DNA from 4 places in the Pseudomonas sp. H3_A02 genome. Region 2 is predicted to be linked to each of the others. Evidence: predicted binding sites of a transcription regulator. Region 2 holds the regulator's gene; each other region holds the start of a gene.
What was found. The regulator sigma-54, encoded in region 2, starts transcription at its own class of promoters, with help from an activator protein. The targets are predictions, from matches to a motif close to ANTGGCATNNANNTTGCTNT.

Region 1 (4,187 bases), 2.7 Mb from region 2:
ACCGAGTACAACACCAAGACCCAGGGGTTCCTGGTGCGCTCGGTGGAGCGCATCGTCAACATGAACTGGGAAGAGATCCATCCACCGCCCAAGGGCACCGGCCGCGATCACTACCTGACGGCGGTGACCCGGGTCGATAACCAGTTGGTGGAAATCATCGACGTGGAGAAAATCCTCGCCGAAGTGGCGCCCACGCCGGAAGCGATTTCCGTGGGGGTGGTGGATGCCGAGACCCAGCACAAGGCGATTTCGCTGCGAGTGTTGACCGTCGATGATTCTTCGGTGGCCCGCAAGCAGGTGACCCGTTGCCTGCAAACGGTCGGCGTCGAGGTGGTGGCGTTGAACGACGGGCGACAGGCGCTGGATTACCTGCGCAAGCTGGTCGACGAGGGCAAGAAGCCTGAGGAAGAATTCCTGATGATGATCTCCGACATTGAGATGCCGGAAATGGACGGCTACACCCTGACCTCGGAAATCCGCAGCGATCCGCGCATGCAAAAGCTGCACATCATCTTGCATACTTCGTTGTCTGGTGTTTTCAACCAGGCGATGGTCAAGAAGGTCGGTGCCGACGATTTTCTGGCAAAATTCCGCCCCGATGACCTGGCGTCCCGGGTCGTCGAACGGATCAAAGCAGCAGAATAAAGTAGAAGGTCGGGCGCGTTGTGCGCCCGGCAAGTCAACACGATGAAAGAGGCGGTATCTTGTCTACGGGTAATTTGGATTTCGAACAGTTCCGGGTCTTCCTGGAAAAAGCCTGTGGCATCTTGCTTGGTGAAAACAAGCAATACCTGGTGTCGAGCCGTCTCAATAAGTTGATGGAGCAACAGGGCCTCAAGTCATTGGGCGAGCTGGTGCAGCGTATCCAGACCCAGCCGCGCAGTGGCTTGCGCGAGATGGTGGTGGATGCCATGACTACCAACGAAACCCTATGGTTTCGTGACACCTATCCGTTCGAGGTGCTGAAGAACAAAGTGCTGCCGGCCGCCATCAAGGCCAGCCCGGGCCAGCGCCTACGGATCTGGTCGGCGGCCTGTTCGTCGGGGCAGGAACCCTATTCGCTGTCGATGTCCATCGATGAGTTCGAACGCTCCAACCTCGGCCAGTTGAAAGGCGGCGTGCAGATCGTCGCCACCGACCTGTCCGGGACCATGCTCAATAACTGCAAGACCGGCGAGTACGACAGCCTGGCCATCGGCCGTGGCTTGTCGCCGGACCGCCTGCAACGCTACTTCGACCCCAAAGGGCCGGGCAAATGGGTGGTCAAGGCGCCGATCAAGAGCCGGGTGGAGTTCCGCTCGTTCAACCTGCTGGACAGCTACGCCAGCCTGGGCAAGTTCGACATCGTGTTTTGCCGTAACGTGCTGATCTACTTCTCCGCCGAAGTGAAGAAGGACATCCTGCTGCGCATCCACGGCACGCTCAAGCCGGGCGGCTACCTGTTCCTCGGCGCCTCCGAGGCGTTGAACGGTTTGCCGGATCATTACCAGATGGTCCAGTGCAGCCCGGGGATCATCTACCAGGCGAAGTGATTGGCTTGGGTTGTCAAAAAAAGCGGGAGTCCCACGGGGCTCCCGTTTTTTATGCCCGCTAATTTCCTCCCCTCCACTATCCCTGTGGGAGCGGGCTTGCTCGCGAAGGCGGTGTGTCAGTCGAAATAAATGTCACTGTCACACTGCATTCGCGAGCAAGCCCGCTCCCACAGTTTGAGTGTCATTGCCCTTGAGAAGCGGCAGAAAAGCGGCAGCCGGCGGAAACCGATTGCCGCTTTTCTGGCATTGCCGCCTTGCCGGTGCCCGCAAAGCCCCGGTTTATGGGGTTTTTGAAAGTGGCACGACGCTTGCTTTAGCCGTCGTACGTACATTCTGGTCACCCAAAGGTTTCCGACATGAGCATCAGCTTCGATAAAGCGCTCGGTATCCACGAAAAGGCCCTGGGCTTCCGCGCCCAACGTGCCGAAGTCCTGGCCAACAACATCGCCAACGCCGATACCCCGAACTACAAGGCTCGGGATCTGGACTTCTCCAAAGTGCTCGCCGAGCAGAACGAGAAAGCCAAGAACGGCCATTTCGCCTTGAACATGACCAACAGTCGTCATATCGAAGCCGAAGGCTTGGGCAATGGCGATGAGTCGCTGATGTATCGCACGCCGATGCAGCCTTCGATCGACCAGAACACCGTGGACGCTCAACTGGAACAGTCCAACTACGCGGAAAACTCCGTGAACTTCCAGGCCAGCTTCACCCTGCTCAACAGCAAATTCAAAGGGCTGGTATCGGCCCTGCGCGGAGAGTAAGCCATGTCGATTGCGAGCGTATTCAACATCGCCGGCAGTGCCATGAGTGCCCAGACCACTCGCCTGAACACCGTCGCCAGTAACATCGCCAACGCCGAGACCGTTTCGTCGAGCATCGACCAGACCTACCGCGCCCGCCACCCGGTATTCGCCACCATGTTCCAGGGCGGCCAGTCCGGCGGCAGCGACTCGCTGTTCCAGGACCAGGAAGCGGCCGGGCAGGGCGTACAGGTGCTTGGCGTGGTCGAAGACCAGAGCAACCTTGAAGCACGTTATGAGCCAAACCATCCGGCCGCGGACGCCAAGGGTTATGTCTACTACCCGAACGTCAACGTCGTCGAAGAAATGGCCGACATGATTTCCGCCAGTCGTTCGTTCCAGACCAACGCCGAAATGATGAACACCGCCAAAGCCATGATGCAGAAGGTCCTGACCCTCGGTCAGTGATAAGGGGCGAGTCACATGAGCGTTACCAACACTACCAGCGGTTTGAGTCTCAACGAGATTCTGGCCAACTCCTCGGTCAAGACCAACACCACCACCGATACCCTGGGTACGGTGACGGGCATGGCGACCGGCAAGAAGGAGTTGGGCAAGGATGCGTTCCTGCAGTTGCTCGTGACCCAGCTGAAAAACCAGAACCCGCTGGAGCCACAGGATAACGGCGAGTTCGTTGCCCAGTTGGCGCAGTTCAGCAGCCTGGAAGGCATCACCACCCTCAACCAGACGGTGAGCGGCATTGCCGGCAACTACAACTCGTCCCAGGCCTTGCAGGCCTCGTCACTGGTGGGTCGCTCGGTCATTGCCCCAGGTGACAAGGCTGTGGTCGATACCTCCAAGAGCCTCAACGGCACGGTGGTGGTGCCGACATCGGTGTCCTCTGTTGCCGTCAAGATCGTGGACAAGGACGGCAAGACCGTTCGCACCATCGACCTGGGCAGCCAGAAGGCCGGCAACTCCGCCTTCATCTGGGATGGCAAGAGCGACGCGGGCGCGGTCGTTGAATCGGGCACCTACACCTTCGCCGCTTCGACCACCATCGACGGCAAGGCCACGTCGCTGATCACTAACCTGCCGGCCACGGTCAGCAGCGTGACGATCAGCCAGACGGGCGGTGAGCTGATGCTCAACCTGGCCGGGCTGGGCAGCATTGCCCTGTCCAAAGTACAAACTATTGGTATGTAGAGCCGACTAACCGGCAAAAGGAGTCAACATGTCTTTTAACATCGGCCTTAGCGGTCTCTATGCAGCCAACAAACAGCTGGACGTGACCGGCAACAACATCGCCAACGTGGCGACCACCGGTTTCAAATCGTCCCGCGCGGAATTCGAAGACGTCTATTCGGCTACCAAGCTGGGCTCGGGCAGCAAGACCGTCGGCAACGGCGTGCGCCTGGCCAACGTTTCCCAGCAGTTCGGCCAGGGTGACGTGAACAACACCGGCAACGTGCTGGACATGGGCATCCAGGGCCAGGGCTTCTTTGTCCTGAGCAACGACGGCTCCCTGAGCTACACCCGTGCCGGTACCTTCAAGACCGACAAGGAAGGCTTCATCACCAACAGTGATGGCACGGCCCGCCTGCAAGGCTATGGCGTGGATGCCAACGGCAAGATCCAGAACGGTATCCTGACCGACCTGCGCATCGACACCTCGAACCTGCCGCCGCAAGCCACCAGTCTGGTTTCGTCGACCATCAACCTGAACTCGACGGCGACGCCGATCACTGTGGCGTTCAATCCGGCCGACACGGCCACGTTCACCAAGCAGTTCACTACTCCGGTCTATGACACCCAGGGCAACCAGCACTCCATGGACCAGTACATGGTCAAGACTGCCGGCAATACTTGGAACGTCTATACCTTGATTGATGGTCGTAACCTCAATGGCAGC
Region 2 (4,187 bases):
CGAATTCCCGTGGCATGTGCAGAGCGAGCACGCCGAAGTCAATTCCGGCGGCACCGAAGTGGAACTGATCGACTCGGTACGCGTTGCCCGAACCGACGAGAAAAACCGCACGACCATCATCACCAGCACACGCATGACCGTATTCCCACAGCAAGAATATGCGCAGACCGAGCAACCCGTTAGAATCGACGGCGCCGGGGGTGTATCGACCGGCACGGGAATGAAAGCGTATTTGAAGGAAAGCAGGATACACCTGCTATCGAACGTAAGAGGACAGTATGAAGCTCGCTAAAACCCTCCCTATTTTGCTCAGTCTGGGCGCAGCACTGGGAAGCGCGAGCGCCTGGGCTCTTCCCAACGACCGCGACCAGCCTATCCGCATCCAGGCCGACGACGCCCAACTCGACGACAAGAATGGCGTCGCCACCTATAAAGGCGACGTGATCATCACCCAGGGCTCGATGAAGGTCACCGGCAACACCGTGACCATCACCCGCACCCCAGCTGGCGATATCGATGTGGTGACTTCGGTGGGCAACCTGGCCTATTTCGAGCAGATGCAAACCGTGGGCGACACTAAGCCCGTCCAGGGCTACGGGGTGACCATCCAGTACCACGCCTCCCAGGATCGCGTGGTCCTGATCGACCGCGCCAAGGTCGTCGACAAGGACAACAACGTTACCCAGGGCGAGAAAATCGTCTACGACACGGTCAAGAAGCTGGCCAGTGCCGGTCGCGCCACCGGTAGCAAGGTGACCGAGTCGCGTCCGCGCATCGACATGGTGATCCAGCCGAAAAAGAAAACCGACGAGCAGAAGGCCCAGTAATGGCAACTCTGAAAGCTCAGCACTTGGCCAAGAGCTACAAGAGCCGTCAAGTCGTGCGTGATGTCAGCCTGTCCATCGACAGCGGCCAGATCGTTGGTCTGCTCGGTCCTAACGGCGCGGGCAAGACCACTTGCTTCTACATGATCGTCGGCCTGGTCCAGGCCGATCAGGGGCGCGTGTTGATCGACGACCTGGATGTCAGCCACCAGCCGATGCACGGCCGGGCGAAGGCAGGTATCGGCTATTTGCCGCAAGAAGCGTCGATCTTCCGCAAACTGTCGGTAGCCGACAACATCATGGCGATCCTCGAGACCCGCAAGGAACTCGACAAGGCCGGCCGTCGCCAGGAACTGGAAAGCCTGCTGCAGGAATTCCACATCAGCCACATTCGCGACAACCTGGGCATGAGCCTGTCGGGTGGTGAACGGCGTCGTGTGGAAATCGCCCGCGCCCTGGCCACCGCACCGAAGTTCATCCTGCTCGACGAACCGTTCGCCGGCGTGGACCCGATTTCGGTGGGCGACATCAAGCAGATCATCCATCACCTCAAGGCCAAGGGTATCGGTGTGCTGATCACCGACCACAACGTGCGCGAGACCCTGGACATCTGCGAAACCGCCTACATTGTCAATGACGGCCAATTGATCGCCGAAGGTGACTCCGCCGCGATCCTGGCCAATGACCTGGTCAAGGAAGTGTACCTGGGCCATGAGTTCCGCCTGTAAGCACACGTGTCTGGCGAATTGCCCGGGCGTCGTTTAATTTTATTATGGCGACGCTCTAGGCAAACACTTCAGTTTCAGGCATATAATTTGCTTAAGTTTGGCGCTCCGGCGCCCTGTAGTGGATGGCGCATGTGCGCCGGCGAATAAGGTGTTAAGCCCCTGCCATGAAACCATCGCTAGTCTTGAGAATGGGCCAGCAGCTGACGATGACACCGCAGCTGCAACAGGCCATCCGCCTGCTCCAATTGTCGACCCTGGACCTGCAACAGGAAATCCAGGAGGCCCTGGAGTCCAATCCGATGCTCGAACGCCAGGAAGAAGGCGACGACTTCGATAACACAGACCCGCTGGCCGACAACGTCGAGCAGAAGCCCAACACCGAGATCCCGGAACCGTCCTACCAGGAAGCCGCCCCGACGGTGGACAACCTCGAGGATGGCGAATGGAACGAACGCATTCCCAACGAGCTGCCCGTGGACACGGCCTGGGAAGATGTCTACCAGACCAGCGCCAGCAACCTGCCCAGCAGCGATGACGACGAGTGGGACTTCACCACCCGCACCTCTGCCGGTGAGAGCCTGCAAAGCCACCTGTTGTGGCAACTGAACCTGGCGCCGATGTCCGACACCGATCGCCTGATCGCCGTGACGCTGATCGATTGCATCAACAACCAGGGCTACCTGGACGAGACCCTCGAAGAAATCCTCGAAGCCTTCGACCCCGAGCTCGACATCGAGCTGGACGAGATCGAAGCCGTTCTCCATCGCATCCAGCAATTCGAACCGGCCGGCATCGGCGCCCGCAACCTGGGCGAGTGCCTGTTGCTGCAATTGCGCCAGTTATCCGCCAAGACGCCATGGCTGGCCGAAGCCAAGCGACTGGTCACCGATTACATCGACCTGCTGGGCGGTCGCGACTACAGCCAATTGATGCGTCGCATGAAGCTCAAGGAAGATGAACTGCGCCAGGTCATCGAGCTGGTGCAGAGCCTCAACCCCCGCCCCGGCTCGCAGATCGAATCCACCGAGCCTGAGTACGTGGTCCCCGACGTGATCGTGCGCAAGCACAACGATCGCTGGCTGGTGGAGCTCAACCAGGAGTCGGTGCCCAAGCTGCGGGTCAATGCCCAGTACGCCGGTTTCGTCAAGCGCGCCGACACCAGCGCCGATAACACCTTCATGCGCAACCAGTTGCAGGAAGCCCGCTGGTTCATCAAGAGCCTGCAAAGCCGCAACGAAACCCTGATGAAAGTAGCCACCCAGATCGTCGAGCACCAGCGAGGCTTCCTGGAGTACGGCGATGAAGCGATGAAACCATTGGTCCTGCATGACATTGCCGAAGCGGTGGGCATGCACGAATCGACGATTTCCCGGGTGACCACCCAGAAATTCATGCATACCCCCCGGGGCATCTATGAATTGAAATACTTTTTCTCCAGCCATGTCAGCACCTCCGAAGGCGGCGAATGCTCGTCCACGGCCATCCGCGCGATCATCAAAAAACTGGTGGCCGCGGAAAATCAGAAAAAGCCGTTGAGTGACAGCAAGATCGCTGGTTTACTGGAGGCACAAGGCATTCAGGTGGCCCGCCGTACCGTCGCCAAGTACCGCGAATCCCTCGGGATCGCGCCTTCGAGCGAACGCAAGCGGCTGATGTAACAGGCCACGCCACAGCGTTCCAGTGGCAGGCATTTCTGCCTGCCGCTTTATGCACTGGCAACGAAGGAGAAGCTGTATGCAAGTCAACATCAGTGGACACCAACTGGAAGTGACCGAACCCCTGCGCACCTACATCGGCGAAAAACTCGACCGATTGGAGAGGCATTTCGACAAGATCACCAACGTGCAAGTCACGATGAACGTCGAGAAGCTGCTGCAGAAAATCGAAGCCACGCTGCATATCCCCGGCGGAGAAGTGGTTGCCAACGCAGAGCACACAGACATGTATGCCGCGATTGACCTGCTGACCGACAAGCTGGATCGCCAACTCAAAAAGCATAAGGAAAAGACCCAGAGCCTCCTCCAGGGCGCGACCGGTCGTTAACCCCCCCAATCCATGATCCGACTAGAAACCATCCTGACCCCCGGCCGTTCCCAAGTGAACGCGCCGGGCGGCAGTAAAAAGAAAGCCCTCGAACAAATTGCCAACCTGATCCACCGCGAGGTGCCGGATCTGGGAATGCAAGACGTCTTCGAGGCCCTGGTTGCCCGTGAAAAACTCGGTTCCACCGGTTTTGGCAACGGCATCGCCATTCCTCACTGCCGTCTCAAGGGTTGTGCCGCGCCGATCAGCGCGTTGTTGCACCTTGATACCCCCATAGATTTCGACGCCATCGACGGCGCTCCGGTCGACCTGCTGTTTGTATTGCTGGTTCCGGAAGCGGCGACCGATGCGCATCTTGAGCTGCTGCGCCAGATAGCCAGCATGCTGGACCGCAAGGAAGTGCGCGAAAAACTGCGCAGCGCGCCGAGTAACGAAGCTTTGTACCAGGTGGTCCTGGACGAGCAGAACGGTCATTAAACATGCGCATGATCATCGTCAGTGGCCGCTCCGGCTCCGGTAAAAGCACGGCCCTCAACGTGCTTGAGGACAGCGGCTACTATTGCATCGACAACCTGCCCGCCGGCCTGCTGCC
Region 3 (4,187 bases), 2.1 Mb from region 2:
CACTTTGAGCAGCCCCGATGTGCGCAGGTCATTGAAGCCGTCCTTGCGCATTTGCAGATCGATTTCCAGCGAGTTGCCCTCGGCCATGATCAACCGTTGCAGCTCGGGCGTGTTCTTGACCACTTCGTAAACCCCCACGCGCCCTTTGTAGCCGTGGTTGCACTGTTCGCAACCGACCGGCTCATAGATCGTGAATGTGCCGATGCGTTCCCGGGGGAAACCTTCCTTGAGCAAGGTTTCCTCGGGAACCTCGATGGCCTTCTTGCAGTGGTTGCACAGCTTGCGCGCCAGCCGCTGGGCGATGATCAGGTGCACGGCGGTGGCGATGTTGAACCCCGGAATGCCCATGTTCTGCAAGCGGATCAGGGTTTCGGCGGCGCTGTTGGTGTGCAAGGTGGAGAGCACCAGGTGCCCGGTCTGGGCGGCCTTGATGGCGATTTCGGCGGTTTCCAGGTCGCGGATCTCGCCGACCATGATCACATCCGGGTCCTGGCGCAGGAACGAGCGCAGGGCCTGGGCGAAGTCCAGCCCCTGGCGCGGGTTCACGTTGACCTGGTTGATGCCTTCCATGTTGATCTCCACCGGGTCTTCGGCGGTGGAAATGTTGATGTCCACGGTGTTGAGGATATTCAGCCCGGTGTACAGCGATACGGTCTTGCCCGAGCCGGTCGGTCCGGTGACCAGGATCAGCCCTTGTGGTTGCTTGAGGGCGGCCATGTACAGGTCTTTCTGATCCGGTTCATAGCCCAGGGCATCGATGCCCATTTGCGCACTGGACGGGTCGAGGATCCGGATTACCACTTTTTCGCCCCAGAGCGTCGGCAGGGTGTTGACCCGGAAGTCGATGGACTTGGTTTTCGACAGGCGCATTTTCAATCGGCCGTCCTGGGGTTTGCGCCGCTCGGAAATATCCAGGCTGGCCATGACCTTCAGGCGGGCGGCAATACGGGTCGCCAGTTGGATCGGCGGCCGGGCCACTTCCCGCAGCATGCCGTCGGTGCGCACCCGCACCCGGTAGATTTTTTCGTAAGGCTCGAAGTGCAGGTCGGAAGAGCCGCCCTTGATCGCGTCCAGCAGCATCTTGTTGACGAAACGCACCACGGGCGCGTCGTCGGTGTCCTGGCCGCCGATGGAATCCTGCTTGGTGTCGTCGATCGACTCGATGTCCAGGCCGTCGAGGTCGGCATCGCCCATGCCTTCCAGGCCCGTACTTGTGGATTCGAAGAACTTCTCGATGGCGTCGCTGAGTTTATCGTCCTCCACCAGGATGGCTTCGGTGGTCAGGCCGGTGCTGAACTGGATGTCATTGATGGCCTGGTGATTAGTCGGGTCGGAGATGCCCACGAACAGTTTGTTGCCGCGTCGCCACAGCGGCAGGGCATGGTGCTGGCGCACCAGTTTTTCGCTGACCAGGCCGGTGGGCTGGGCTTCTTTGTCCAGGCTGTTGAGGTCCAGCAGGGCGACGCCGAAATGCTCCGAGGCGATTTCCGCGACCTGACGGCTCTGGACCAGTTTGTTCTGCACCAGGTAGCTGACCAGGGGGATGCGGCTGCGTTGAGCCTGTTGATACGCCTGTTGCGCACTTTGCTCGGTGATCAGTTCGGCCAGCACCAATTGCTTGGTCAGGCCGCTGAGGGCGATGTCATTCATGGGGATACCGGACGCGGACAGTTCATGACTTATAGCCTAGTCAAGCATCGACGCCAAACCAGCGGGCCAGGGTGACAAAAAACGTCAGATAGTGCGGTTGTGGAGGTAGGACGCCGCCGTTGTGCGGGTTCAAACCCCTTTATTGATAGGGCTTGAGGGTTGGCATGTGCCCTGCAATGGCCGTTTCAGGTCATGAGATTTCGACTCATGCATGGGAGATGTCTATGAATAAGCAAAAGGGTTTTACGCTGATCGAGCTGCTGATCGTCGTGGCGATCATCGGCATTCTGGCGACGTTCGCGTTGCCTCAATATTCCAGGTATCAAGCGCGGGCGAAGGCTACCGCTGGGCTGGGGGAAATCTCGGCGCTGAAGGTAGCGTACGAGGATCAAATGAATCAGGGCGTTACTCCAACGTTGGCCCTCATGAACGCCCCGACCACAACCAGCAACTGCACAATTTCGGTAACAGGTACGGCTACGACGGCAGGCTCTATCGTTTGTACCCTCCTGAACGCCCCTGCCTCTATAGCAGGTAGGACGATCACCCTCAGCCGCGATGTCAACGGCGCTTGGACATGCGCATCCACCGCACCCAGGGAATTCCTGCCGACCTCTTGCCCTGGCACCTAATACTCGCGCGGCGAGGGGCCCCGCTCCCTCGCCGTGCAAACCCTTCTTGATTCATCAGCTTAGCGGCAAGGCAGGATCGGCATGTTGCATGTTGAAAATGGGAGGCTCATGCAATTTGCATGATTCTGAATTTCATCGCTTCGCTTAACTTATTGATTTTTATGTAATTAATTAATCTCTTAAAACTGGCACAACCTTCGCACTACTCCTGATAACCCTGCCGGGATCCACCTCCGGCAGTTTTTGAGAAAAACAGGAGTTACTCGTATGAAGAAGTTCGCTATCACTGCCGCCGCTGCTACCGCACTGACCCTGACCATGGCTAGCGCATTCGCCGAGACCACTCAAGCAACTCAGGCGCCAATGATGCTGGCTGCGGGCGAAGTGACAGAGGCCAAGGAAGACGTTTCCGATACCTGGATCACCACCAAGGTCAAAGCTGACCTGGTCACCGAAAAAGGCATTCCTGGCAGCGACATCAAAGTCGAAACCAATAAAGGTGTTGTGTCCCTGTCTTCGATGACCAAAGTCACTGATGCACAAAAAGACACCGCCGTGGCGATCGCCAAGAAAATCAAAGGCGTTAAGGCCGTATCGGCTGACGGCCTGAAAGCCGAGTAAGGCTAAGACTTCTCGCCTGGACCGGGAGAAGGCACGGTAAGCGGGCTGAGTCATACGCTTGCCGTTGCTTTGGAGTTCATGCGAAAGGCCACACGGACGTGGCCATTACAGGCCCCCGGCATTCGTGCCGGGGGCCTGTTCTATTCTGGGGAGGGAAGAGTGTGCGGTCCGGCCGGGGAAACCGGGTTGTCCTTATCGCGAGCAAGCTCGCTCCCGCAGGGATCGAGTTCTTTCAGAAGAAAGCGATCAAGCCTGTTCCCCCAGGGGATCGAGTTCTGCCGGAAGCAATGCGATCAAATGTGGGAGCGAGCTTGCTCGCGATGGCGGCGGTACATTCACCGCCCCCGCTTGCTGGTGATCTGCACCAGCCGATTTCCCTCGAAACGCAGGTACTGGTACATGCCGCTGTTGGGGCCGTAGGTCCATTCTTCCACCGGGTATTCCTCCCGGCGATTGACACTGCGCTTGTAGCCCAGGTCATCCCGCGCCACGGGCTGCCCACACTTTTGCAGCACTTCACTGGAGCGGTCGCCGACGCTGATCAACTGGCTGCCGCAGCGCAGCGTGTCGGCAGCCGAGGCCTGGCCGGCGGCGAGCAACAGACCCAGGCTGAGCCCGTACCAGGGTTTCATCTTATTCGGCATCCAGATGCATAGGGGTAATCACCCGGCCATCGCTTTCAGCCTGGCCGAGGCTGGCGTCGATGAAATACACACGGTCGTCGGCCAATTGGCCTTTGTCCACCAGGAAATCCTTGATGCTGCTGGCCCGTTCCTGCCCCAGCTGACGCAATAGCACGTCGCTGCCGCTCCAGAACTTGATCACGCCTTCGCGCAGTTTCTCGATACGGGCCTTTTTATCCAGTTGCGTCCATTCGGCCGGCGGCTGGGTCTTGAGGCGCGTGCGGTAGATGCCTTCGAGCAGCGGGGCCTTTTCATCCTCGGGCACTTCTATCAGCGAAGCCTGGGCCGGAACTTTGTCGCCCCGACGCTGGAGCATCTTGTAGTAGTTGTACTGGTATTCGCGCTCCAGGCGCTGGGCGGCGAGCAATGGTCCGTCGCTGCTCTCGGCGGCGGTGCCTTCGATCTCCAGGCGCAGCTCCGGCCGTTTGGCCAGGGCTTCGGAGAGTTTGAGCAGCGTGCCTTCGTTGTCCTTGCTCAGGTCGCTGGAGCCCGGCGCAAACGCGACGCTGCCCAGGTCCTCCGAGCCGCCGCCGGCCACCAGCCCGCCGATGAGCTTGAACGGCGCCTGGGCCGCGCGTACCACCAGGTTGCGCAGGGTCTG
Region 4 (4,187 bases), 680 kb from region 2:
CGATGCCTCCTGGAGCCTGCTGGAGATCAATCCGCGAATATCTTCGACCAGTTCGATACGACGCGCATTCGGCTACAACGAGGCGGCCATGTGCCTGGATTTTTACCTCGATGGCAAGACATCGGGCCAGCCGATCATCCGCAGTGGTTTCGCCGTTCGTTATATAGAGGATTTCATTGTCTATGATCGGGATCATTTCTGACGTACATGGCAATTACAGCGCCTTGCGGACAGTGCTTGCCAAGCTGGATGAGCTGGGTGTCTCGCGGATTATCTGCCTGGGTGACACGGCGGGTTATTACAGCCAGGTCAATGAGTGTTGCGAGGCCCTGCGCGAACGAAACATTTTCTCCGTGATGGGCAATCATGATTGGTACCTGGCGAAGAATGAGCGCTGCCCTCGTTCCAATAGCGCCAATGCCTGCCTGGATTATCAACAGGGCGTCATCACTTCGCAGAATCTGGCCTGGCTGGGATCGCTCCCGGAGCGCTCGACCCTGCATGAATTAAGCATCGTCCATGGCGGCTGGAACGATCCGCTGGACGAATACGTACGACCCTCGCAAGCGTATTTCGCGCCGTTGCCTGGCCGCTATTTCGCCTCAGGCCATACCCACGTCCAGTACTTGTGGAGCGGGGAGGACAAGGTCTATTGCAACCCCGGTTCCGTCGGCCAGCCACGTGATGGCGATCCCCGGGCAGGCTTTGCGACCTGGGACGGTGAAACCTTCAATCTGCACCGGGTTGCATACGCGATTGGTGAAACCCAACAGGCCATGAAGAACGCCGGGTTTACCCCGTACTTTTATGAAAATCTTGATATCGGCAGTCAGATAGGCGGGCGGATCAGTGCGGTTTGAAGTTTTGTGCTGTGCGCCACCCATGACCATGCCTCCCCTGGGAAGTTTGCAATGAGCAAAGAAACGATACTCTTCAATCGCCCGTATATGACTGGCAAGGAACTGGATTACATTGCCCAGGCCAAGTTCGGCAACATGCTCGCCGGTGATGGCCCGTTCACCAAGCAGTGCCACCGCTGGCTGGAGTCCCACACGGGGTGCAACAAGGCATTGCTCACTCACTCCTGTACCGCTGCGCTGGAAATGGCCGCTCTGCTGCTGGACATCCAGCCTGGCGACGAAATCATCCTGCCTTCCTATACCTTCGTTTCCACGGCCAACGCCTTTGTGTTGCGCGGCGCGGTGCCGGTTTTCGTCGATGTACGTCCTGATACCCTGAACCTGGACGAGCGCCTGATCGAGGCGGCGATCACGTCACGGACCAAGGCGATCGTGCCCGTCCATTACGCCGGCGTGGCCTGCGAAATGGACACTATCCTGGCTATTGCGCGCAAGCATGGGCTGGCGGTGGTCGAGGACGCCGCGCAAGGGGTGATGTCAACCTACAAGGGCCGAGCCTTGGGCAGTATTGGCGACCTTGGCGCATTCAGTTTTCACGAAACCAAGAACGTGATCTCGGGGGAGGGCGGGGCGTTGCTGGCCAATGAGCCTGCCATGGCACTGCGCGCCGAGATCATTCGGGAAAAAGGCACCGATCGCAGTCGATTCTTCAGGGGCGAGGTGGACAAATACACTTGGCAAGAGGTGGGATCCTCCTTTCTGCCCGGAGAAATGACGGCAGCCTTCCTTTGGGCCCAGTTGGAAGAGGCGCAAGCCATCACCAGCCGCCGCCTGGCGGTCTGGGACCACTACCATGCCGCTTTGGCGGGGCTTGAGCAGCAAGGGTTGCTGCGTCGTCCGATCGTTCCTGAACATTGCCAGCACAATGCGCACATGTATTACGTACTCCTCGCCCCTGGCGTGGAGCGCCAGGTTGTCCTCGAGACGCTCAAGAGCCACGCGATCTATGCGGTGTTCCATTACGTGCCGCTGCATTCATCCCCCGGCGGCGCGCGCTATGGGCGTGTTCATGGCTCAATGGAAATTACCGACGGTTATTCCGAGCGGCTGCTGCGTTTGCCGATGTGGCTCGGTCTATCCAAGGATCAACAAGACCGCGTGGTCGATGTGCTCGGCAGTGCTTTGGCAGCCCTTGCCACTTAGCGGCATGACACCGCCGGTTTTTCGTCTTCGATACAACTCGGCACTGCCCTCCTAATCCCCAGAGCCCTTTGTTTCAAGGGCCTGGGCCCGCCAGAAAAAAGTTGGTCTGCAAATTGCTTAAGGCTGTGCAACACAGCAGTGGGCGGCAAACGTCCGGCATGCAGAGGAACGACAGTGGACAAGTACCTTTATGTGGCAATGACCGGCGCCAGCCAGAACGCACTGGCGCAGCGGGCCCATGCCAACAACCTGGCGAACATTTCCACCAATGGCTTTCAGAAAGACCTGGAGCAGGCGCGCTCGATGCCGGTGTTCGGCGACAGCTTTCCGGCGCGGGCGTTTGCCTTGTCCGAACGGCCTGCCACGGACTTCACCCCGGGTGCGCTGGTTCAAACCGGTCGCGACCTCGACGTGGCGGTGAGCGGGCCGGGCTGGATGGCGGTGCAGAATCCTGACGGCGGTGAAAGCTACGTGCGCACCGGCAGTCTCAATGTTGACGCCCTGGGCGTGCTGCGGGCCGGCAACGGCATGCCGGTGATGGGCAACGGCGGTCCGATCGCTGTGCCGCCGGAGCAGAAAATCGAAATCGGCCAGGACGGCACCATCAGCATTCGCGCCATGGGTGAAGGCCCGCGGGTGATGGCTGAAGTCGACCGCATCAAGCTGGTCAACCCGGACCTCAAGAACATGACCAAGACCCTGGACGGCACGATCCGTACCAAGGACGGCCAGCCGGCGCCCATCGATGCCAACGTGCAGTTGGTATCGGGTTTCCAGGAGGCGAGCAACGTCAACGCCGTGGATGAAATGACTTCGGTGCTGGCCCTGGCCAAGCAGTTCGAGCTCCACGTCAAGATGATGAACACCGCCAAAGAAGGCGATGAAGCCATGGCTCGGGTCTTGCAGATCTAACTATTAATTACAGCGCTGCGCCGAAAAACAGGCGTACGAGGAGAATCGAATGCTTCCGGCTCTATGGGTTGCCAAAACAGGTCTGTCCGCCCAGGACACCAACCTGACGACCATTTCCAACAACTTGGCGAACGTTTCGACCACGGGTTTCAAACGTGATCGCGCCGAGTTCCAGGACCTGCTGTATCAGGTAAAACGCCAACCTGGCGCCCAGTCGACCCAGGACAGCGAACTGCCGTCGGGCCTGCAAGTGGGTACCGGTGTACGCATTGTCGGCACCCAGAAAAACTTCAACGCCGGTAGCCTGCAGACCACCGAGCAACCGCTGGACATGGCCATCGACGGTCGCGGTTTCTTCCAGATCCTGCAGCCGGACGGCACCACGTCCTACACCCGCGACGGTACGTTCCACCTCGACTCCAACGGCCAGATCGTCAACGCCAGCGGTTTCGCCCTGGAGCCGGCGATCATCATTCCGAACGATGCCCAGACCTTTACCGTGGGCCGTGACGGCACCGTGTCCATCACCGTGGCGGGCAACCCGGCCGCCCAGGTGATCGGCAACCTGCAGACCGCCGACTTCATCAACCCGGCCGGCCTGCAAGCGGTGGGCAACAACCTGTTCCTGGAAACCGCCGCCAGTGGCGCGCCGCAAGTCGGCACCCCAGGCCTGAACGGTTTCGGCACCACGCTGCAGAACACCCTGGAAACCTCCAACGTGAGCACCGTTGAGGAGATGGTCAACATGATCACCACCCAGCGCGCCTACGAGATGAACTCCAAGGTGATCTCCACCGCCGACCAGATGCTCTCGTTCGTTACGCAGAATCTGTAATCACGTCGCAACGTCCGTCATCACGTAGACAGGGCGGCCCCAGGGTCGCCTGCAACACCAAGAGGTAGGGTCATGAAACGCTTCGTATCTGTTCTGGCACTGAGTGGGATCACCGCACTCGCGGGCTGTGTCGCCCCGACACCCAGGCCCAATGACCCGTATTACGCTCCGGTGTTGCCGCGCACGCCGTTGCCGGCTGCCGCCAACAATGGCTCGATCTACCAGGCCGGCTTCGAGCAGAACCTGTACAGCGACCGCAAGGCTTTCCGGGTCGGTGACATCATCACCATCACCCTGAACGAGCGGACCCAGGCCAGCAAGAACGCCAATTCGCAAATGGACAAGACCAGCCAGACCAGCGTCGGCCTGACGTCGTT

Region 1: a site for sigma-54 is predicted at 1,828-1,847, ahead of flgB (flagellar basal body rod protein FlgB). Genes of this name have one in related genera too.
Region 3: a site for sigma-54 is predicted at 1,809-1,828, ahead of AB4N80_RS09880 (pilin). Genes of this name have one in related genera too.
Region 4: a site for sigma-54 is predicted at 2,164-2,183, ahead of AB4N80_RS26405 (flagellar basal body rod protein FlgF). Genes of this name have one in related genera too.

What each region holds. Positions count from the first base shown of each region.
Region 1 covers NZ_CP162807.1:2,860,409-2,864,595, forward strand. The annotation lists gene AB4N80_RS12650 (chemotaxis protein CheV) at 1-645, shown strand, start outside; gene cheR (protein-glutamate O-methyltransferase CheR) at 705-1,532, shown strand; gene flgB (flagellar basal body rod protein FlgB) at 1,889-2,296, shown strand; gene flgC (flagellar basal body rod protein FlgC) at 2,300-2,743, shown strand; gene flgD (flagellar hook assembly protein FlgD) at 2,759-3,481, shown strand; gene flgE (flagellar hook protein FlgE) at 3,510-4,187, shown strand, end outside.
Region 2 covers NZ_CP162807.1:128,420-132,606, forward strand. The annotation lists gene lptC (LPS export ABC transporter periplasmic protein LptC) at 1-292, shown strand, start outside; gene lptA (lipopolysaccharide transport periplasmic protein LptA) at 279-827, shown strand; gene lptB (LPS export ABC transporter ATP-binding protein) at 827-1,552, shown strand; gene AB4N80_RS00605 (RNA polymerase factor sigma-54) at 1,717-3,210, shown strand; gene hpf (ribosome hibernation-promoting factor, HPF/YfiA family) at 3,287-3,595, shown strand; gene ptsN (PTS IIA-like nitrogen regulatory protein PtsN) at 3,608-4,072, shown strand; gene rapZ (RNase adapter RapZ) at 4,075-4,187, shown strand, end outside.
Region 3 covers NZ_CP162807.1:2,260,657-2,264,843, forward strand. The annotation lists gene pilB (type IV-A pilus assembly ATPase PilB) at 1-1,650, opposite strand, end outside; gene AB4N80_RS09880 (pilin) at 1,875-2,282, shown strand; gene AB4N80_RS09885 (BON domain-containing protein) at 2,550-2,903, shown strand; gene AB4N80_RS09890 (DUF2845 domain-containing protein) at 3,239-3,535, opposite strand; gene AB4N80_RS09895 (DUF748 domain-containing protein) at 3,537-4,187, opposite strand, start outside.
Region 4 covers NZ_CP162807.1:6,017,187-6,021,373, reverse strand. The annotation lists gene AB4N80_RS26420 (ATP-grasp domain-containing protein) at 1-202, shown strand, start outside; gene AB4N80_RS26415 (metallophosphoesterase family protein) at 183-860, shown strand; gene rffA (dTDP-4-amino-4,6-dideoxygalactose transaminase) at 912-2,063, shown strand; gene AB4N80_RS26405 (flagellar basal body rod protein FlgF) at 2,238-2,975, shown strand; gene flgG (flagellar basal-body rod protein FlgG) at 3,025-3,810, shown strand; gene flgH (flagellar basal body L-ring protein FlgH) at 3,883-4,187, shown strand, end outside.